One region of the Bradyrhizobium sp. Rc2d genome, then DNA from elsewhere that is predicted to be linked to it. Evidence: riboswitches for the same ligand, from Rfam matches in the RefSeq annotation. Region 1 holds a riboswitch; each other region holds the start of a gene.

Region 1 (6,411 bases):
GTCGTAGAGCGAAGGATCGCCCCAGATCAGCAGCGCAACCTTGCCCTCGCCGGCGAGATGATTTGCGATCGTTTGCGACCAGGTCGCGGCCACGGCATCGTGCCAATCGTCCACGCTCTTGCGGTAGTCCGCCTCAGTCGCGTCACGCACCGGCAAGTCGAACTCGGCGATGCGCGTGCTCTCGCTGGTGAGCACGTCCGCGCAGATCGTCCGCCGCAGATCCGCAAGATCGGATTTCGCCGTCCCCTTGCGCGGGATCAGGACGAGATCGGCGGCGTTGATGGCTTGGATCGCGGCGCGCGTGAGCTGCCCGGGATCGCCGCAACCGATGCCTATCAGGGAGAGCGTGAGCATCGCGAGCGCGAAGGGCGGCCGCGCCGGCCGCCCTTCGCTTGTCTCTTAAGCGGCGTTATGCAGGCGCGGCGTGACGAGGCCGGGCGCGGTGACGCCACGCAGCGACTTCGCCAGCGCCAGCACGGCGAGATCGGCGAGCGGCTCGATCACGATGACCAGCGCATAGGATGCCGCAAACGTCGCGATGTTGGCGAGATTGGTCGCGCCGAAGCCGGAGCCATACAGCGCCCAGAACGCCACCCAGGCGACGATGCCGGACTGATAGGCGGTCGAGAGCGCCAGCGCCTGGCGGTATTGCAGATCGACGTAAGCCGTGTTGCGCGGAATGATCCGCGTCGCCAGCGCCTGGATCGCGAACAGCGGCACCAGAAGCGTGGTGACGTTCATGCCGTATTGCGGCAGGTCGGTTGGCACGAAGAAGACGCCCTGGAGCAGCAGACCGAACGCAAGGCCGAAGGCGGCGGGCGCAGCACCGAACAGCAGAAACAAGGTCGAGCCCAGGATGAAGTGCACCTCGGAGACGCCGACCGGGAAGTGCGGCAGCACCTGGAAGAAGGTGAAGACGAGGCCGGTGGTGGCGAGCGTGCGCGTCGCGAACGAGCCGATGCCCTGCTCGCGCACGGTCTCGACCGCGAGTTTCAAGGCAACGCCGCCTGCGGCGATGCCGGTTGCGTAACTCAACACGAGCTTGGCGCCCGTGACGATCCCTGGTTCGATATGCATGGTTCAGATCCTTCCTGCCGTCACACCCGACGGCCTTGGCCTCAAATCGTGCAGGGCCGGTCTCCTGGCTCGCGGCTCACTGGGGTTCTCCGGCCTTCCCGGACCTTGCGGCCCAGTGGCTGATCGGAGCCCCTCACCGCTTACAGTCGCGGGGGCGGCTGGGGTTTTGGACGCCGCAATTGGGTCCGCCCATCCCCATTCCCGATTATGCTCCGGCGCTTTGCGCCGCGTCGAGCACCATGCCTCTCCTGTGTGCCTCTTTCGCGAGCCGGGCGTCAAGTGGCGAAGGGCGACGGCGGCCATCATGACGGATCGTCTCCCGCCAGGGCCCCGAACAGGATGACGGCGGCCGTCGAGGCGGCGCCGCCCCGCGCAAGCTGCTCGGCGAGCTCGGCAATCGTGGTGCGGACCAGCCGCTCGTCGGAACGGCCGAGTGATTCCGCAAACAGCGCCGGCGTATCTGCGGCGAGGCCATGGTCGATCAATTTTGCGGCAAGCGCCGGAAAGGTGCGCCGGCCCATATAAACCACGGTGGTTGCCTCGGGATCTGCCAGCGCCGCCCAATTCAGGTTAGGCGGCAGTTCGCCGGTGACGTCGGCCCCGGTCACGAACTGCACCCGCCGCGAGGTGTGGCGCCGGGTCAGGGGGATGCCGGCTTGCGCGGCAGCAACGCAGGCGGATGTGACGCCGGGAATGATCTCGTAGCCGATGCCGGCCTCGCGCAGCGTCTCCAGCTCCTCCTCGAGCCGGCCGAAAATTCCGGCGTCGCCCGACTTCAGCCGCACCACCCGCGCGCCGGTTGCGGCATAATCGACGAGCAGGCGGTTGACATGGTGCTGCTTGGTCGAGGGCCGCCCTGCCCGTTTCCCCACAGCGACGAGATTGGCGCCGGGACGAGCGAGATCGAGGATCGCGCCGGAGGCAAGATCATCATAGAGCACGACGTCGGCCTCACGCAGCCGCGCAGTCCCCTTCACCGTGAGGAGTTCTGGGTCGCCGGGGCCGGCGGAGACGAAAGAAACAAAACCGCTCACCGGTCCTCCGCGATCAGATGGAAGAACGTGCCGGTGGCTTGGCCCCGCCGCGAGCCGGTCTCGGCAATGACCGTGCCGGTTGCATCGTGAACCATGGCCAGCGGCGTGTCGGGCTGGGCGATGATCGTCGAATAATGGAACTCGTGGCCGCGCAGGCGTGCGCCGACCTGATGCCCCGGCATCGGTGCGGCCAGTTCGGCGAGACGATAGCCCAGATGCATGCGGCGCTTGGCAAAGCTGGTCTCCAGGCCGAGCAACCCCGCCATCTCATGGCGCACGCCGTCGGCGTCGGTCAAAGCGATTCCCAACACCATATAGCCTCCGCATTCGCCGTGCACCGGACGCGTTTCGGCAAAGGTGCGCAGGCCGCTGCGAAAGCGTGCATTGGCCGCAATCTTGCCAGCATGAAGCTCGGGATAGCCGCCGGGCAGCCAGCAGACATCGGCGCTTGCGTCAGGCGCTTCATCGGCCAGCGGCGAGAATGTCGAGATCTCGGCGCCGGCCGCGCGCCAAGCTTCCAGCATATGCGGATAGATGAAAGAGAACGCCGCATCGCGGGCCAGCGCGATGCGTTGGCCAGGCGGCGTCACGTTCAGGCCGCTCGCCGCGGGTTGCGGCGACCAGCTGGCTGCCGCTCGCAGCACCCCCTCGAGATCAACATGCTCGGCAACGAAGCGCGCGGCCTCGTCGATCAGCTTGTCGATCTCGGCCTGCTCCTCGGCCTGCACCAGGCCGAGATGGCGCTTCGGCAGGCTGATCTCGGCATGGCGCGGCAGCGCGCCGAACACGGCGATGCCGGCATCGTTCAGCGCGCGCCGCACGAGAGCTTCGTGGCGCTGGCTGGCGACGCGATTGAGCACGACGCCGGCAAGATGCACCCCGGCGCGATAATCACGGAGACCTGCGGCAATCGCCGCCGCGGTCTGCGCTTGGCCCGAGGGATCGATCACCAGCAGCACCGGCCAGCCCAGCATCTCCGCGATGTCGGCGGTCGCACCAGTGCCGGAGACGCCGCGTGCGGCGACACCGTCGAACAGGCCCATCGAACCCTCGGCGAGCACGACATCGGCATTCGCGCCGCTGCTGACGAGATGCGCGATTCCTGCGCGGTCCATCGCCCAGCTATCGACATTGACGGAGGCGCGTCCCGTGGCCACGGCGTGGAAGGCGGGATCGATATAGTCGGGCCCGCTCTTGAAGCACTGCACATTCAATCCGCGATTGCGCCAGTGGCGCGCGAGCGCCAGCGTCAGCGTGGTCTTGCCGACGCCGGAGGCAGGTGCGGAGATGACGAGGCCTGCCGCCATCACGACGCCTCCGGAAAGCGCGGCTCGGCGCCGACCGGCCGATAGCGGCGGTCGTAATCGGCGGCATAGAGGCGGCTCTCGTCAAAATCCGCGGCGCCAAGCGTCCTGCCGACCAGGATCAGCGCGGTCCGCTCCATTTCGCCGCCCACGGCCGCATCGAGCGTTGCGAGCGTGGCGCGCACGATGCGCTGGTCCGGCCAGCTCGCGCGCCATACGATGGCGACCGGACAGTCCGCGCCGTAATGCGGCGTGAGCTCGGCGATGACCTTATCAAGCAGATGGATCGACAGGTGGATCGCGAGCACCGCGCCGGTGGCAGCGAACGCCGCAAGCTTCTCGCCCTCAGGCATCGCGCTGGCACGGCCCGGCGTGCGCGTCAGCACCACGGTCTGAGCGAGACCAGGCAGCGTCAGCTCGGTTTCTAACGCAGCGGCAGCAGCCGAGAACGACGGAACGCCCGGCGTCACCGAATAGGGAATGCCGAGCGCGCGCAGGCGGCGGAGCTGTTCGCCCATCGCCGACCAGATCGAGAGGTCGCCGGAATGCAGCCGCGCGATATCTTTGCCGACCGCATGCGCGGCAACGATCTCCGCGATGATCTCGTCCAGCGACAGCGGCGCGGTGTTGACGATCCGCGCGCCGGGCGGGCAATGCGCCAGCACGCCCTCCGGCACCAGCGAGCCGGCATAGAGACAGACCGGAGAGGCCGCGATCAGATCGCGTCCGCGCAACGTCAGGAGGTCGGCAGCGCCAGGGCCTGCGCCGATGAAATGCACCGTCATGCGCCGTCTCCTTCCGCGATCGCCGCGGTCGCGGTGCGATCCTGCGAGGCCGCCCGCGTCGCGATCAGCCGCGCGCGAGGGCCGGCCGCCGCGAGCGCCGCGGCTTCGGCAACTGATCCGGTGCCGAACTTTTCCGCAATAAGCTTCGACTGCGTCGGCGTGTCGATGCCGGCCAGCAATTCGGCCGGGACGGCCCTGATCGGCACACCGCATTCGCGCGCGAGCTGCCTCAGTGCTTCCGCATCCGCCTTGTCGCTGACGGTCGCCACGGCCGCAAGGCCTTCTAAACCGCCGGCCGCCAGCAGCGCTTCACGCAGCGAATCCAGCGTAACGTCGCGCTTGAATCCGAGCCCGGCAACTTTCATCGGACCACACTCCACTGCACCACCGGCCGTGCGGCCTCCCAGGACCGGAAGCGGCCAAGCGGAGCGGCATGGGCAATCTCCACCCGCATCAGTTCGCCGCCGTGCCGCTGATGCAGCTCGCCGAGCAGCGCTTCCGTCTCCAGCGTGACTGAATGTGCGACGAGCCGTGTCCCGGGCGAGAGGCGCGCCCAGATGGCATCGAACATCGCGATATCGAGGCCGCCACCGATGAAGACGGCATCCGGCGGAGCCAGCGCAGCAAAGGCGTCGGGCGCCTTCCCCGTGATGATAGTGATCCTGTGCGCCAGACCGAACGCCGTTGCATTGCTGCGGATATTCGCAGCGCGATCCTCGCGCATCTCGATTGCGGTCGCCGTCCCGCCACACAGCGCCCACTCGATGGAGATCGAACCTGAGCCGGCGCCGACATCCCACAGCCGCTCACCGGGACGCGGCGCCAAGGCCGACAGCGCCAGCGCGCGCACCGGCCGCTTGGTGAGCTGGCCGTCATGGACAAAGAGATCGTCCGACAAGCCCGAACTGCGGGGCATGCCCGGCGTCCCCCTCGCCAGCACCGCCACCGCAACCAGATTTCCAGCAATATCATCAGCAAAGAGATCGGCGCGATGCTGGTCTATGTATTCCCGTGGGCCGCCAAGCGCAGCAAGAGTCCACAGGATTGAAGCGCCCCATCCGCGTTCCGTCAGCCATTTCGCGAGATCATCTGCCGCCTTCCCGTTGCGCACGAGGCAAATGATGCGCGCATCTCGTGCCAGATGCGGCACCAGACGCTCGAATGGTGCGGCATGAAGCCCAAGACACACAACCGACTCGAGCCGCCAGCCGAGCCGTGCGGCGGCGAGCGAGAAGGTCGATGGCGCGGGGTGCGCGATCCACTCGTCGCTACCGAGCTTCTCGGCCAGGCCCGCCCCGGCGCCATGCCAGAACGGATCACCGGAGGCGAGCACCGCGGTCGGCCGACCGCGGCAGCTCAGCACGATGTCCGCATCGAACGGCACCGGCCACGGACGGCCGCGGCTGCCAACTTCCGCGAGCGCAAGATGACGCTCGCCGCCGAAGACGGTTTCTGCCTTGGCAAGCGCCTTTCGGCTTGCCTCCGACAGGCCGGCAAGGCCATCTTCGCCGATACCGATGATGGTCAGCCAGGGATCAGTCATGACACGCGCCCTCATTCTGGGCGGAACGAGCGACGCCAGCCTGCTCGCCGCGGCGGTCGCGCGCGCCGGCATCCAGGCCATCTATTCCTATGGCGGCCGCACCCGCGCGCCCGCCGATCAGCCGCTGCCGATACGCATCGGCGGATTCGGCGGGGTGAGCGGGCTTGCCGACTACATTCGTCGCGAGGCCATCACGCATGTGATCGACGCGACGCATCCCTTCGCCGCCGAGATGAGTCGCAATGCGGTCGCGGCGTGCGCGGAGACGGGCACACCATTGATTGCGCTGGAGCGCGCGCCCTGGAGCAAAGCGCCTGGCGACGACTGGATCGAGGTCGTCGACGTCAACGCCGCCGTCGCCGCGCTGCCCGAGGCAGCGGCAAAAGTGTTCCTCGCCATCGGCCGCCAGCACATCACGCCATTCGCGATGAAGCCGCAGCACGCCTACACGCTGCGCTTCGTCGACCCGCCCGAAGCGCCCCTGCCTTTCGCGGCCGACGTGATCGTGTCGCGCGGGCCGTTCACCCTCGACGGCGAATTGGAGATGATGCGCACCCGCGGCATCATGTGCATCGTCGCCCGCAATTCCGGCGGCGACGGCGCGCGCGCCAAGATCGACGCGGCGCGCATGCTCGGCCTGCCCGTGATCATGATCTCGCGACCGCAAC
Region 2 (6,411 bases), on a different contig from region 1:
TGGGCTCCTCGCCGGGTGCACTCGGAAAAAGGGCCGGCGCTCAGGGGTATGCCGGCGTCGCTAACACGACCCCGTTGCCGTCTTCACCGGTGTCGTCGCCGCACTCGATCCCGCGTGCCGCCTCGGCGTCGGCATGCTCCACGCTCTTGCGGGTGCCAGTCAGTCGCGCGATGCGCGGCGCGCACGCCGGATCGGGCTTGGGCCCGAGGCATCTCCAGGCCCGGTCCCGTGAAGAATGGCATTGAGAGCTGGTTCCCTCGCAGATTGGTGTCCTCTCACTGCGTGGGGGTGCGCCGGGGCCAAACCAGTTCTCGCAAGCTGGCACGCGCCGTTGAGCTCGACTCCTCGCGGAAAGAGTCGAGCCCAATCGTGCTGCCCGACTTTTCCGATGATGGGCTGAAGGCTGCGGGAAAGGCTCGCGACTGTTGCGAAGGCGTAAACACCGCGACTTTAGAGCTGATATGTCTTGCAGTTGCTCTGAGGCGTTCGGCGCTAAAGGAGCTGCGGCGCGATCTTGCCCTGCGCGACCATTTACCGAGACGTTTCCCGCCCCTTTAACTCTTCCCGTTCCTTGGCTCCATGCGAGTGAACCAGGAGCCAGGAGGATAGGCCGCGATACGCTCGGCAAAAGGGGATTGCGGCTCCCAATCTTGTCCTTCGCTCTTCTCGAAAGTGATGACGCCGTTGTGGGTAAAAAAACGGGGCCCTGGGATATCACAGTTCACCAAAAGCAGAACGCGCCACAGATCACCTTTCTCGGTCGGCTTGTCATTCTGCTTCGGCAAGTAGTCCACTCCAACAGGCTCAACGATAGTGCAGCGGCCCTGCCGCAGAAGATTGCCGAGCTGGCCTTGCTTGGTCGTCACAAAGTTGAAGTTGGCCGGGTCATGCAGAAAGCGAAGATTTGCGTCCCTTTCGCCAGCCTTGACTTCACTGGCGATCAACGAGAGCGCCAGGGCGCGCCAGCCCAATTCCATCGGCTTTGCATAGGTCGACGCAAGTTCAATCGTCCCGTCGAGCGCGATCTTCCAAGCGATAACGTACTGTTCGTCTGATTTATTGTCCCGGTGCCTGGTCCACGAAACGAAAACATATTCACTTTGGTCAACTCCTTCAGCGACGCCCCACATTCGAGGGACGAAGTGTGCCACCTTCGAGACGTTGGAGAGAATTTGTTCTATTGTCTCACCGTCCTGCGCTCGCCACGTTGACTTGACTCTTTCGACAGGCGCGCTGTCGTTGGCGCGAACACTGTTGCTCGTCGCAGCCAGCCCGGCCAGGCAGATCAGTGATCGACCGAGACAAAACCATAGCGCGCGTCTTCGAGACATTTTCTTCATAACCGTCGGCCTATTCATCCACACATCATTCCAAAGCGGGCAACCTTCAACCTGTTATGCGCGAGCGCAAGAAGTTAGCGGCGACGCAACGGGGCGACCGCCGGTCCCGCGCGAGCATGCGCTCCCCTCTATGTCGCGCGCCGCTAACTTCAGTTGCCAGCGACAGCCTCAATTTGCTGTGCTGGACCTGCCCAGCAGGAGGAGACTGGGCATGCCGAGGACTTGCATTCTTCGTGCCACGTAATAGACGGCAATTCGCACCGGTTTTATGTCCTCTTTGTCGACTTTCCGACTTGCCCACGTCTCGATGTTTCCATTCAGCCTATCCATCGCGGCTTATGCAACCTCGCACGCAGCGGGTATTCGACGGCGCAGCGGAACGCCTCGGTGCCAAGTTCCTGATGAGAATTGGGAGCACGTTGCCGCCATTGAACCGTTTGGTTCGGTATCGTTGCCGGAATATGGGCTTTCGATCTCTGCCATGCCGTTGGGCACTTGCGACGAAGGGCCCTGGCGCGTTTGGCGCGCCTTTCGCGACATGCGGCGCTCCGGAATTCGAGAGCAGCCTCAGCCAGGTGCGCTTTGCACACGATGGCCAACGACGCGAAGCCGATCTTCACCGCCGAGCATTTGGAGTCGGGCTGGCACCGCAAATCAACGTGCTCGCCGGGTCTGTTGCTGGCTTCGCCAGGTGTCTTGGGCCTATTCAACACGGATCCTGTTGGTCGAGAAGGCGGCTGGACGGCGGACGTGCTCGAAGAACCGCTCGGAAGCCGGGACTCGCATCAAATGCGTTCTGCTCGAGGCCGCAGTCCCGACCGCGCAAGCCGCATTTGTCCCTGCCACCTATCCGGCGTGCGGGCCGCGGGCAGCTCCGATGGTCATTCCGATATCGCTGATTGGAGAGCGCTTCTACATCGTCTCAACGATAGAGATGCATGGCCATTCGCGTAGCAGATGTCGCAGCATTTAGCTTGAGACAAATCTGAGAGGTTGACGGAAGAGTTCTCTTGCCGATAATCCAAGTCGTCGAGGTTCTCCGGTTTCCATTTGATCCGGAGCTAAGAGGGAAGCCGGTGAAAATGCCGGCGCTGCCCCCGCAACTGTGAGCGGCGAGCCGCTGTCCAACGATGTCACTGAAGCCTGCGCGGCTTCGGGAAGGCCGGACAGCAGCGATGACCCGCGAGCCAGGAGACCTGCCCCGACAATATATTCGTCCACGGGCGGGGTGTCCCGGTGGTGCGCCAAGCAGCCGTCGCACCGCGCGACTTCCCCTGCCTGCGTCCGCCATGGCCTTTGCCCCCAACATCGGGTTAACGCTATGTCTCTTCTCTCTCTTCCGGTTGCCACGCTCGGAACGCCACGCATCGGTCCCAGGCGCGAGCTCAAACTCGCTCTAGAAAGCTACTGGGCCGGAAAAAGCAGCGAACAGCAGTTGCTCGAGGACGCAGCTGGCCTGCGTGCCGCGAACTGGGCTCGTCAGAAATCTATCGGCGTCACGGTCATTCCATCGAACGATTTCTCGCTGTATGACCAGGTGCTCGACACAAGTCTCATGGTTGGCGCTATCCCGGAGATCTACGCCTCGAAAACCGAATCCGTTTCGCTCAAGACGTACTTCGCCATGGCCCGCGGTTCACAATGCGACGACCAGGGTGCGAGTTGCGGTCACGGACCGCGCGGATTTGGCGCACCCGCGCAGGAGATGACCAAGTGGTTCGATACCAACTACCACTACATGGTCCCCGAGTTTCACAGGGGACAGACTTTCAGATTGCGCTCTCGAAAGCCGATCGAGGAGTATGAGGAAGCCAAGGCCCTTGGCTTCCAGACCCGCCCTGTCCTGATCGGGCCGGTTACATTCTTGAAGCTCGGCAAGAGTGCCGATCCTGCGTTCCTGCCACTCTCACTACTGGATGATCTGATACCGGCCTATATCGAGGTTCTGCAGGAATTGGCCAAACGCGGGGCAAATTGGGTTCAGTTCGACGAGCCCTGCCTGGTTCTTGATCTGGATGAGGGGTCGCGAAAATCTTTGCTACATGCCTATGACCGGCTCGCCAAGGAGGGCCCGGCCATGAAGATCATGGTTGCCAGCTATTTCGGCGACCTCGGCGACAATCTAGACACCGCCTTGAGGCTGCCAATTGCCGGATTGCACCTCGATCTGGTTCGAGCGCCACAGTTATTGGATCAGATCATTGCCGGCGGGCGAAGTGATCTCGTCATCTCGCTCGGTGTCGTCGACGGCCGGAATGTATGGCGGTCGAATTTGTCGTCGCTGCGCCAGCGGCTAGAACCCGCGATTGCGAAGCTCGGCAAGGATCGTGTACAGATCGCCCCATCCTGCTCTCTGCTTCATGTGCCGGTCGATGTTGAACTCGAGACCGGTCTCGCTTCCGACGTCAAGAGCTGGCTTGCTTTCTCGGTTCAGAAGATGCGCGAGCTTGCGATCCTGGCGCGTGCACTCGCGGGCGACCAAAATGTTGCGCCAGCCTTTGCCGAGTCGGAACGTGCCGCGACCGTCCGCCGGACTTCGCCGAAGATCCGTGATGCCAATGTCGCTGTCCGGATGAGAGCTATCGACCAGACCATGCGCCGGCGCGCCAGCACATTTGCCCGTCGTGCCGAGATCCAAAGCAATCGCTTCGGACTACCGGCTTTTCCGACCACGACGATCGGATCGTTTCCTCAGACCACAGAGGTCCGTAATGCCCGCGCGGCGCATGCGCGAGGCGCGATGAGCGACGAGCAATACGACAGGTTCCTCAAGGAGGAGACTGCGCGCGCCGTACGTTGGCAGGAGGACATCGGTCTGGACGTCCTCGTGCACGGTGAATTTGAGCGCAATGACATGGTGCAGTACTTCGGCGAGCAACTCGCCGGCTTCGCATTTACCAGGAACGGATGGGTGCAATCCTACGGCTCGCGCTGCGTCAGGCCACCGATCCTGTTTGGCGATGTCTTGCGGTCGAAGCCTATCACCGTGGATTGGTGGCGCTATGCGCAATCACTAACCAGGAAGCCGATGAAGGCGATGTTGACCGGACCGGTGACGATCTTGAACTGGTCGTTTGTCCGCGATGATATTCCCAGAAGCGAGGTCTGCCGCCAGATTGCGCTCGCGATCCGAGACGAAGTCCGCGATCTCGAGAATGCTGGTGCGACCATGATCCAGATCGACGAAGCGGCACTCCGCGAAGGATTGCCGTTGCGTCGATCGGAGTGGACGGCTTATCTCGACTGGGCCGTGGATTGCTTCCGCATCTGCTCATCGGGCGTCGCCAATCAAACGCAAATTCATACGCATATGTGCTACTCGGAGTTCAACGACATCATCGGTGCGATCGCTGCAATGGACGCGGATGTCATCTCGATCGAGACGTCGCGCTCGAAAATGGAACTACTCGACGCATTCAGGAACTACGAATATCCAAATCAGATCGGGCCGGGCGTGTACGACATCCACTCTCCACGCGTTCCCGAGACGGGCGAAATGAAGGAGCTGATCGCGTTGGCTCGGACACGGCTGCAGGATTCGCAGCTCTGGGTCAATCCGGACTGCGGCCTGAAGACTCGCAAATGGGAGGAGGTTCGGCCGGCGCTGGCCAACATGGTCGCTGCCGCCCGCGAACTGCGCGCTGCATCCGATCCGCGAGGCCGTTGATCCCGGGCTTGGGTCTCTCCTCGAGAAAGCTGATCCGCTTGTAGTCATTTGCGCTCTCAGTAATTTCGAGGGAGCCTTGGGAACACAAAAAGCCCGGCCGCGCTTAGCGGGCCGGGCGGAAGTTAGGTCTAGGAGGAGCGACGCTGACGCATCGCGCGGACTTCCATCGGCGGAGAGAGGGAGGCCGACGGTTCGATCACGGCGAGGACATTCGCCGAAAATCTAAGCCAAGTTAAAGCACAAGCTCAGCGTGATTCAATTATGCCGTGGTATGCGACCGATATAGCCCGAGATTAGAAATCTACACCAAGGTTTGTCGCTCATGAGCACGTTCGCAACGGTTTGCCGAAAGCAACGAGGGGCGATGATGCCAGGCGGTCGCCGCATGGACGGGCACCAACCGCAAACTTGGTGCGCTTTCCTGCCTGTAACGATATGCTCGATCAGCGCGACGATACGAAAAACCCGGCTGCAAGGATCTCGCAAACGTAGCCGATGCATGAGCGGTTCCTATTGATTTGGACCCTGCTTAAGGCGGTCTTTGGTCGACCGGTTCCACCCCATAGTCAGTTTTCGGCTTGGGCCTCTGTTTGAGATCTATGAGCGGACGACGCAGAGGATGTCATGGGCTTGAAGGTGGCGGGTGCCGATAGGGTGCTCCTCAGCCGTGAGTGTGGTCCTGCCCCAAAGATAGGCCATTTAAGTGACGGCGATTTCGGACCCGACACGACTCGGCTCGGCGCAGCCGGTTTAGACCGCCGGACTGTGTGTAGCCCCGCACCGAGGAAGATAAGCGTCGAACGCCGATGCGACGCTCCGGACCAGGAACTCTGCGCCACCAGCTACGGAAAGCCGGCCATCGTCAATCACCACGACGCCATCTGCGATAAGGCTGTCGATTCGAGAACGATCGACGACGGCGAGCTTCGGATCCAGACCGTGACGACGGGATGTCTCGGAGAGATCGACTGCCATGTCGCACATAATTCGCTCGATGATCTCGGCGCGGAAGCGATCCTCATCCGTCAGCAAATAGCCCTTCGCGGTGGCGAGCCGATCCTCGCTGATGCGAGCAAGGTAGTCCTTTGCCGAGACAGCGTTCGCGACAAACCCTTGTTGCATGCGCCCGATGGCGCTGGCGCCGAGACCAATTAGGGCGTCCGCGCAATCGTCGGTATAGCCCTGGAAGTTGCGCTTCAGCCTGCCTTCCCGCCTCGCCCGGGCAAGACTTTCGTGCGGCAGGGCAAAGTGATCGATGCCGACGCGTACGTATCCAGCATCAACTAAAGCGTCCGCGATCGTTTCGAATTGGAGATAGCGCTCGACACTGTCGGGCAGAGTGAATTCATCGATCTTGCGTTGATGCTTCTTGAACGCAGGAATGTGCGCGTAGCCGAAGGCCGA
Region 3 (6,411 bases), on a different contig from region 1:
CCGCCGCGACGACGGCAAAGGCCGCGAACGGTGTTGCACAGGCGAGCGCGAAGCTTGCGAGCGCGCATGACGCCGTCAGCAGCGCAAAGCAGACCATCGGCGCAAGGCGCGGCGTCACCGGATGAAGCAGCAGGCGATCGGCGTGAGACGGCTGGATGCTGAGAGCCATAAGTGATCTCCTTCTATTCGAATTCTAGACCATTTGGGGACGTGTGACAGCCCTATCGACGTCAGAACGTGGCGCCGGCCTTGAGCAGATAGCTGCGGCCGGGCAGCGGATAGGCGCTGAAGCGACCGTCGGTAAAGGTGCTTGCGACTGCATAGTCGTAGTAGAGCGCGTTCAGCAAATTGTTGACGCTGAGCGACCAGAAGTACCGTTCATATTGACCACTGAGCTTGAGGTCGATCGTGCCATTGGCAGGGATCGGCTTCTGAGTTCCCGCCTGGTCGTTGTCCATGCGACGCTCGCTCCAGAACCGCGCGGTGGCGTCGAGCACGACATAGTTCTGCCAGATGTTCCAGGTGAGGCCCGCACTCGCGGTGTAGCGCGAGACCAGCGGCACGTCATTGCCGGCCCAGATGCCCTCTCGGAAGACAGCCCTCGTATAAGCCGCGCCGGCGCGCAAGAGCAGAGCGTCGTTGACGCGATAGGAGACACTGGTCTCCGAGCCGAAACGGCGGGTCGGATCGAGATTGGTGTTGTAGAACAGGATTGGATTGAAATGGATCTCGTTGGTGAGGTCCATCAGATAGAGACTGCTCTGCATCTGAAGACCGCCTCCCTTGATACGCAGCCCAGCCTCGGCATCCTGCGAGGTCTGGGTCTTGAGCTGGAACGTTTGCGGCAGCGGATTGAAGAAGGGGTCGAATGAGGGTCCCGACGACACCCGCTCGTCGACGTCAGGCGTGCGAAACGCCCGCGCGGCGCGGCCGAACAGCGAGACCATGTCGCTGAGGCGATGCTCGGCACCGAGGTGCAGTGCATATTGAGTCTCGTCGCTCCTGAGCGGGAGCGCGCCGATGTCGGCGTTGAACGGAGCCGTCGGATCAAAATTGTCACGTGCCGACAGACTGATGGTCTGCACCCGCGCGCCATAGGAAACGTCGGTCGCCGACGTCACACCCAATGTGTGCTGAAGATAGCCTGCAACCGTCTGCTGCCTGAGGTCGTAATTGTGCCAGGCGGCGAGACCCTGGCCGGCGCCGCGGTTCTGCTGAAAGCTCGAATCGTAATAGTCGATGCCGGTCAAGAGCTGCGACGGCATTCCGAGCAGAAGGCTCTTCACGCTGAGCCGCGGCGTGATCGACCACGTCGTCAGATCGGCGTCGACATAGGTCGAGGTGAAGAAGGCGGGCACCGGCGTCGGACTGGAGAAGAATGCACTCTGCTGCCTCTTGTCGCGCATGCCGCCGTCGACGATGAGATCGACGCCGTTCACCAGGGTTTTTGTGAAACCCGCTGTCGCGCCAAAACCTTGCTGGTTGGCATAGTTGAAGGGCGTGCTGGTCGCTCGCCGGTTGGTCGCGAGCTCATCGAGGCCGATCGAGGGATCGACGGTGCGGCCGCCCGGCAGTCGCAGTTCCTGATTGTCGCCGGTCACGGTCAGGAAAGCAGTCAACCCCGGCGTCGTGTAGTTCAGATTGCCGACACCGTTCTCCTGGGAATAGCGATTGTTGTCGCGATAGCCATCGGTCTTGACGGTATTGCCGTAAAACGAGGTCGACCACGGACCGGAATTGAGCGATGTCGAGACGTTGCCGAGCCTGGTGTTGAACGAGCCGAAGCCGGCCTCGATGCGCGCGGCCATGGGCGGTCTGCCGACGCCGTTCTTGGTGATGATGTTGATGACGCCGCCGACCGCATTGTCCCCATAGAGCACCGCACCGGAATTGCCGCGCGTGATCTCGATACGCTCGATGGAATTGAGCGGGATGGTAGCAAGGTCCACCTGCGCCATGTCGATGTCGTTCAGCCGTCGTCCGTTGACCAGCACCAGCGTGTTGGCGGTTGCGAACGCGCCGAAGCCGCGCAGGTCGACACTGGTCTTGGCGCCGATCGGACCGCCATAGAACGTCGTGATCTGGGCGCCCGGTACTTGCGTCGAGATGATCTCGGCAAGCGTCTGCGACGGCGCATGGGCGATGTCGGCGGCCGTGATGACGCTCGTGGCGGCGCCGACGATGCCTCCATTGTTGCTGGCCGCCTCGCCGCCAGAGCCGGACGAGCCGGCCCCTGTCGGCGCGCCGTTCGGCATCGCCCGGCGCCTCCCCGTGTCGCCATCGCTGCTCGCCCTGGCACGCGTGCGGTTCTGATCGTCGGGCCTGGTCACTTCGACCGGTGGCAACTGCTCGGCGGCAGTCTGGGCGCGGGCGCCCCTCATATTGAGGACAACAACGGGAATGATGAAGCTGGACGCCAGCCAGGCCGTGCGACGGCACCGGACGGCGGCGGAAACGGAAGACATGCGAATAAAACCTCGGCAGGACGTCAGTGGCACGTCACAGCGAACGAGGTTTCACGACGGAGCGATCGATCGCTCCGGTGAAGCTAATGTCTGTACTCCCCGACCGACATCTTCGCGTGTGACCACGGCTGACGGCAGGTCTCCTGGCTCGCGGGTCGTGACCTCTCCGTCGCCTTCCCAGGACCGAGATTCCCAGTGGCATAGGACGAGAGATTCGCCGCTTACAGTTGCGGGGGCAGCCATGGCATTGAGAAGATCCCGGCGTTGGGAAAATCTCGCACCACGTTCCCTTTTGATCTCCGTGAGGAGAACCGTCGTGGATCTTTTACGAGTCGTGCAGCCCGGGAGTCAATCGGCCGGTTGCATCTGGCAGCGACAACTCGCCGCTACCGGTGCGTCCCGCAAGCAGCGGCCCAGCAGCTACGTCCGCCCTCGCGGGCGCTGGGCCTGCGCCCAAGCGACGGCGACGTCGCGTGGCGGAACATCGATGCGCTTGATCGGCGTCAGTTCGCCGGAGGCAGAGACGATCGCGGTCTCCTCGCGGCGGCAGCGCCGACACACGAAACGGACCTCACGCGGGAATGCCGACCAGGTTGAACGTTTGACGTTGGCAGCCATCGGCCAAGCGTCGCAATGCGAGCACGACACCAGGAGGCGGCCGGGATCGAGCATACCCATTCAATCGGACTCCACGTCCTGCCCGCTTCCTTCAATGATTGATCCAAGTGAATCGTTCCGGTGCCTGGGCACCGCCGACGGCCTCCTGTCTTTTGGCGCGTCGTCAGCGACTTTGGGTGCGTCGCTCCCGACCTTCGCACGCATCAAGAACTCAGCGAGCCCCCTTGAGGGTGCAGGAGGTCGTGCAGGTGACCGTGGTGCCGTGATCGCATGACTTGCAGGCGCTGACGCACTGGTTCATGTCGCGAGGATTGTAGCTGTAGTTTCGCATCGGGCAGGTCGACGTCGAGCCGGTGATGTCCTGCTCCTGATCGCAGGCCGCCGTCATGAGCGCGAATATGATCACTGCAACGAGGCGCATGGGATTGCCCGTCAAACATGGCAAGTGACACTCGCGAGGCGCGCTGCATCGCAACGAGCCCCGGCCTTCCCACCGCGAGCCATCGCCAATCAGTGACGCCCGCATGCGTCTGAGAATGCGCGCCAAATGTTAAGAACGGATTGCAGTCGGCCTCAAGCAGCAGCGCTGGTCGCGATCGCCTGCCGCATATCCACTGCCAGCTGGCGGTACTGCTCGGCGAGCTTCAGATAGAACTCGCGCTTGGTGCTGTCGGTGGCGAGCTTGGCGATCAGCTCGCACTCGGCGGAGAGCGTCTCGAACCGTTCGAGCCTGTCCTCAAGGTGTGTCATCGGCGTGTCCCCATCTGACGCCTCAGGGGCGTCGAGCCTAAGCCCGGGAAATAGGTCACGGCGAACATCGTTATGGAGTAGAATCGTTTTTTCCGTTCGGCGACGCCGGACGGCAGGCAATGCTATTTCTGCTCCAGCCGCCAGGCGCCGTCCCAACCCTCGTCCGGTGGGTTGACCTCGAACTGCGCGATGCGGCCGAGCAGCGTGCGCGAGGGACCGTCGCCGGGGACCGCTTCGAGCGCGGCGTTGAAGGCGGCGCGGGCATCGTCGAAATGCCCGGCGCGATAGGCATCGAGACCTTCGGCATAGAGCGTGCGCAGGCGCGCTTGCGCATCGGTGAGTGCGCCGGCCCTGCCCATCACCTCGAAGACGGCCTGCGGTGCGCGCTGGCCCGCGACCGCGAGCCGATCGATCTCGCGCAGTTCGAGGTGTGAGCCGATCGCATCCGCCGTTGCTTGCGAGATCAGGATGCGGGTGCCGTAGGCCTTGTTGGCGGCCTCCAGCCGCGAGGCGAGGTTCACGGCGTCACCCATCACGGTAAAGCTCATCATCAGCTCGGAGCCGATGCTGCCGGTCAGGACCTCGCCGGTGGCGATGCCGATGCGCAGATCGCACAGCGCCGGCATGGCACGGATGCCGAGCAGATCCGGCAGCTGCTTCTGGAGCGCGGGCACCTGATCGGCCATCTCGATGGCGGCAAGGCCGGCGAGCATCGCCTGCTCGTCCTCCTCGATGAAGGGCGGGCCCCAATAGCACATGATGGCATCGCCGATATATTTGTCGATGATGCCGCGATTGCTGCGGATGGGGCCGGACATCACCGTGAAATAGTGGTTCATCACCTTGACGAGGCCGCGCGGGGTCACGCCCTCGCTCATCGAGGTGAAGCCGCTCATGTCGCAGAACATGATGGTCATGACCCGGCGCTGGCCGTCGATGGCGACCTCCGGCCGGTCAATCAGGCCCTGCACCACCTTCGGGTCGATGTAGCGGCCGAAGGTCTCACGGATGCGCTCGTTGTGCCGGAGCTGCTCGATCATGCGGTTGAAGGCCGCGGCAAGCTCGCCGATCTCATCCTGGGTGGAGACGGTAATGGGCTTGTCGAACCGGCCCGCCTCGACCTCGCGGGTGCCGGCGAGCAGCAGCCGCACCGGGCGCGTGATGCCGCCACTCACCAGGAGCGCAAAGGCAAATCCAACGATCGCTGCGAGCAAGGTCACGATGCCCGATACGATGATCGCCTGGTGCTGGTGGCTGATCACCTGCGACGTGCTGAAGAAAACCTGCGCCAGCATGTCGGCGCGGATCGCATCGATCTTCTGATTGAACTGGTCGCGCAGCACGTCGATGTGCTCCAGCGTGCCGCGGGCCTCCGTCATCTGTCTGGCATCGACCTGCTTGACCAGCTTTGCGTGGTCCTCGGTCAGATCGCGGCGCAGCTCAGTGACGGCGGTCTCGATGCGGAGCTCGATCCGTGCCAGGGCGGCATTGTCGGACGGCGTCCTGGGATCGTTGATGATGGCGTTGATGAGCGTGCGTGCGCTCTCGGCCTCCTCCTCGATCCTGCGGTCGGTCTGCTCGAACTCGCGCACGCGCGCCGCATAGGCCTCCTCGTCCGACGGCGACTGCATCTTGGTCATGACCATGCGCCGCAGCGCCAGCGCACGCTCCAGCGAGCGGATGTTGGCGCGCGCCAGATGGCCGTAGGCCGGGATGTAGCGGTTGGTCAGCTCATCCAGGAGGACGCCGACCTTGCTCGACATCACCATCGACAGGATCGAGGTGACCAGCATCAGGACGATCAATCCGAGGGCGATACCGACAATCTTGCGCCGGATCGACTGGTTGAAAATCGGCATAGGTGCAGGGCAAAGGCTGAAAGGATGAAGCGAGGGAACTCAATACACCGGATTTAGCCATGGGAACACGCGCAATCTCGCCTTTCTGACGCCGTGAGCCGTACGCAACCGTCGCGCGAGCCCCAATCGTTAACAAAGGTTAAACACGCTGCCTTTTCCGCTATTTCGGAAGTTCCCGAGTTCCCATCCGTATTTTGCCGCATTGTTGCGAGAGCGTGAGGAATGCGAAACGATGTCATGACATCGTTTGGTGTTCTCAAGCCGCATGTCGTCGCGGACCTTGGTTTGTAGTGGTTTCGCAGGGGGACCATGGAATGAACCAGTGCCTACGCTCGCTCGCGTGTGTCGTTGCCGTGGCCACAATGGCCCTCCTTCCCACCGAGTTGGCGGCGAAGAGCAATCATAAATCATCCGCGCCGAAGAAGACGCATGAGGCGAAAGCCGGCAAGCAGCGCCATGCCTCCGCCGGCAAAGCGCGGCACGGCAAGCACGCCGAGGCCAAACGCAAGCCGAAGAAAGCGGTCGACGAGCCCTCGGACAAGCCGGCACCGCCGCCGCTGACCGGCGATCTCGCCGCGCTGAAGGATGCGATCGACCTCGCACGCCAGGGCAAGACCGAGGATGCGGGCGCCGCGCGCGACCGCATCACCGATCCCGCCGGACAGAAGCTTGCGGACTGGTTCATGCTGCGCCGCTCCGAGAGCACGGCGAATTTCAAG

Evidence for each region. A riboswitch is a leader RNA that binds a small molecule or an ion and turns the genes downstream of it on or off. The one in region 1 is predicted to bind cobalamin.
Region 2: linked by a shared signal. The riboswitch ahead of metE (5-methyltetrahydropteroyltriglutamate--homocysteine S-methyltransferase) and the one ahead of BLV07_RS17355 (energy-coupling factor ABC transporter permease) in region 1 are both predicted to bind cobalamin.
Region 3: linked by a shared signal. The riboswitch ahead of BLV07_RS12825 (TonB-dependent receptor) and the one ahead of BLV07_RS17355 (energy-coupling factor ABC transporter permease) in region 1 are both predicted to bind cobalamin.

The regions. Positions count from the first base shown of each region.
Region 1 is NZ_FNCU01000012.1:184,136-190,546, forward strand. Features, by position in the region: gene cobF (precorrin-6A synthase (deacetylating)) at 1-354, opposite strand, end outside; gene BLV07_RS17355 (energy-coupling factor ABC transporter permease) at 400-1,077, opposite strand; cobalamin riboswitch at 1,115-1,334, opposite strand; gene cobA (uroporphyrinogen-III C-methyltransferase) at 1,380-2,111, opposite strand; gene BLV07_RS17365 (cobyrinic acid a,c-diamide synthase CobB) at 2,108-3,418, opposite strand; gene cobM (precorrin-4 C(11)-methyltransferase) at 3,418-4,200, opposite strand; gene BLV07_RS17375 (cobalamin biosynthesis protein) at 4,197-4,565, opposite strand; gene cbiE (precorrin-6y C5,15-methyltransferase (decarboxylating) subunit CbiE) at 4,562-5,743, opposite strand; gene BLV07_RS17385 (cobalt-precorrin-6A reductase) at 5,742-6,411, shown strand, end outside.
Region 2 is NZ_FNCU01000040.1:46,540-52,950, reverse strand. Features, by position in the region: gene BLV07_RS34000 (nodulate formation efficiency C protein) at 555-1,358, opposite strand; cobalamin riboswitch at 2,356-2,558, shown strand; gene metE (5-methyltetrahydropteroyltriglutamate--homocysteine S-methyltransferase) at 2,662-5,007, shown strand; gene hemN (oxygen-independent coproporphyrinogen III oxidase) at 5,758-6,411, opposite strand, start outside.
Region 3 is NZ_FNCU01000008.1:44,452-50,862, forward strand. Features, by position in the region: gene BLV07_RS12820 (hypothetical protein) at 1-169, opposite strand, end outside; gene BLV07_RS12825 (TonB-dependent receptor) at 231-2,465, opposite strand; cobalamin riboswitch at 2,582-2,796, opposite strand; gene BLV07_RS12830 (hypothetical protein) at 2,886-3,143, opposite strand; gene BLV07_RS12835 (hypothetical protein) at 3,295-3,504, opposite strand; gene BLV07_RS47480 (hypothetical protein) at 3,657-3,833, opposite strand; gene BLV07_RS12840 (adenylate/guanylate cyclase domain-containing protein) at 3,956-5,692, opposite strand; gene BLV07_RS12845 (transglycosylase SLT domain-containing protein) at 6,007-6,411, shown strand, end outside.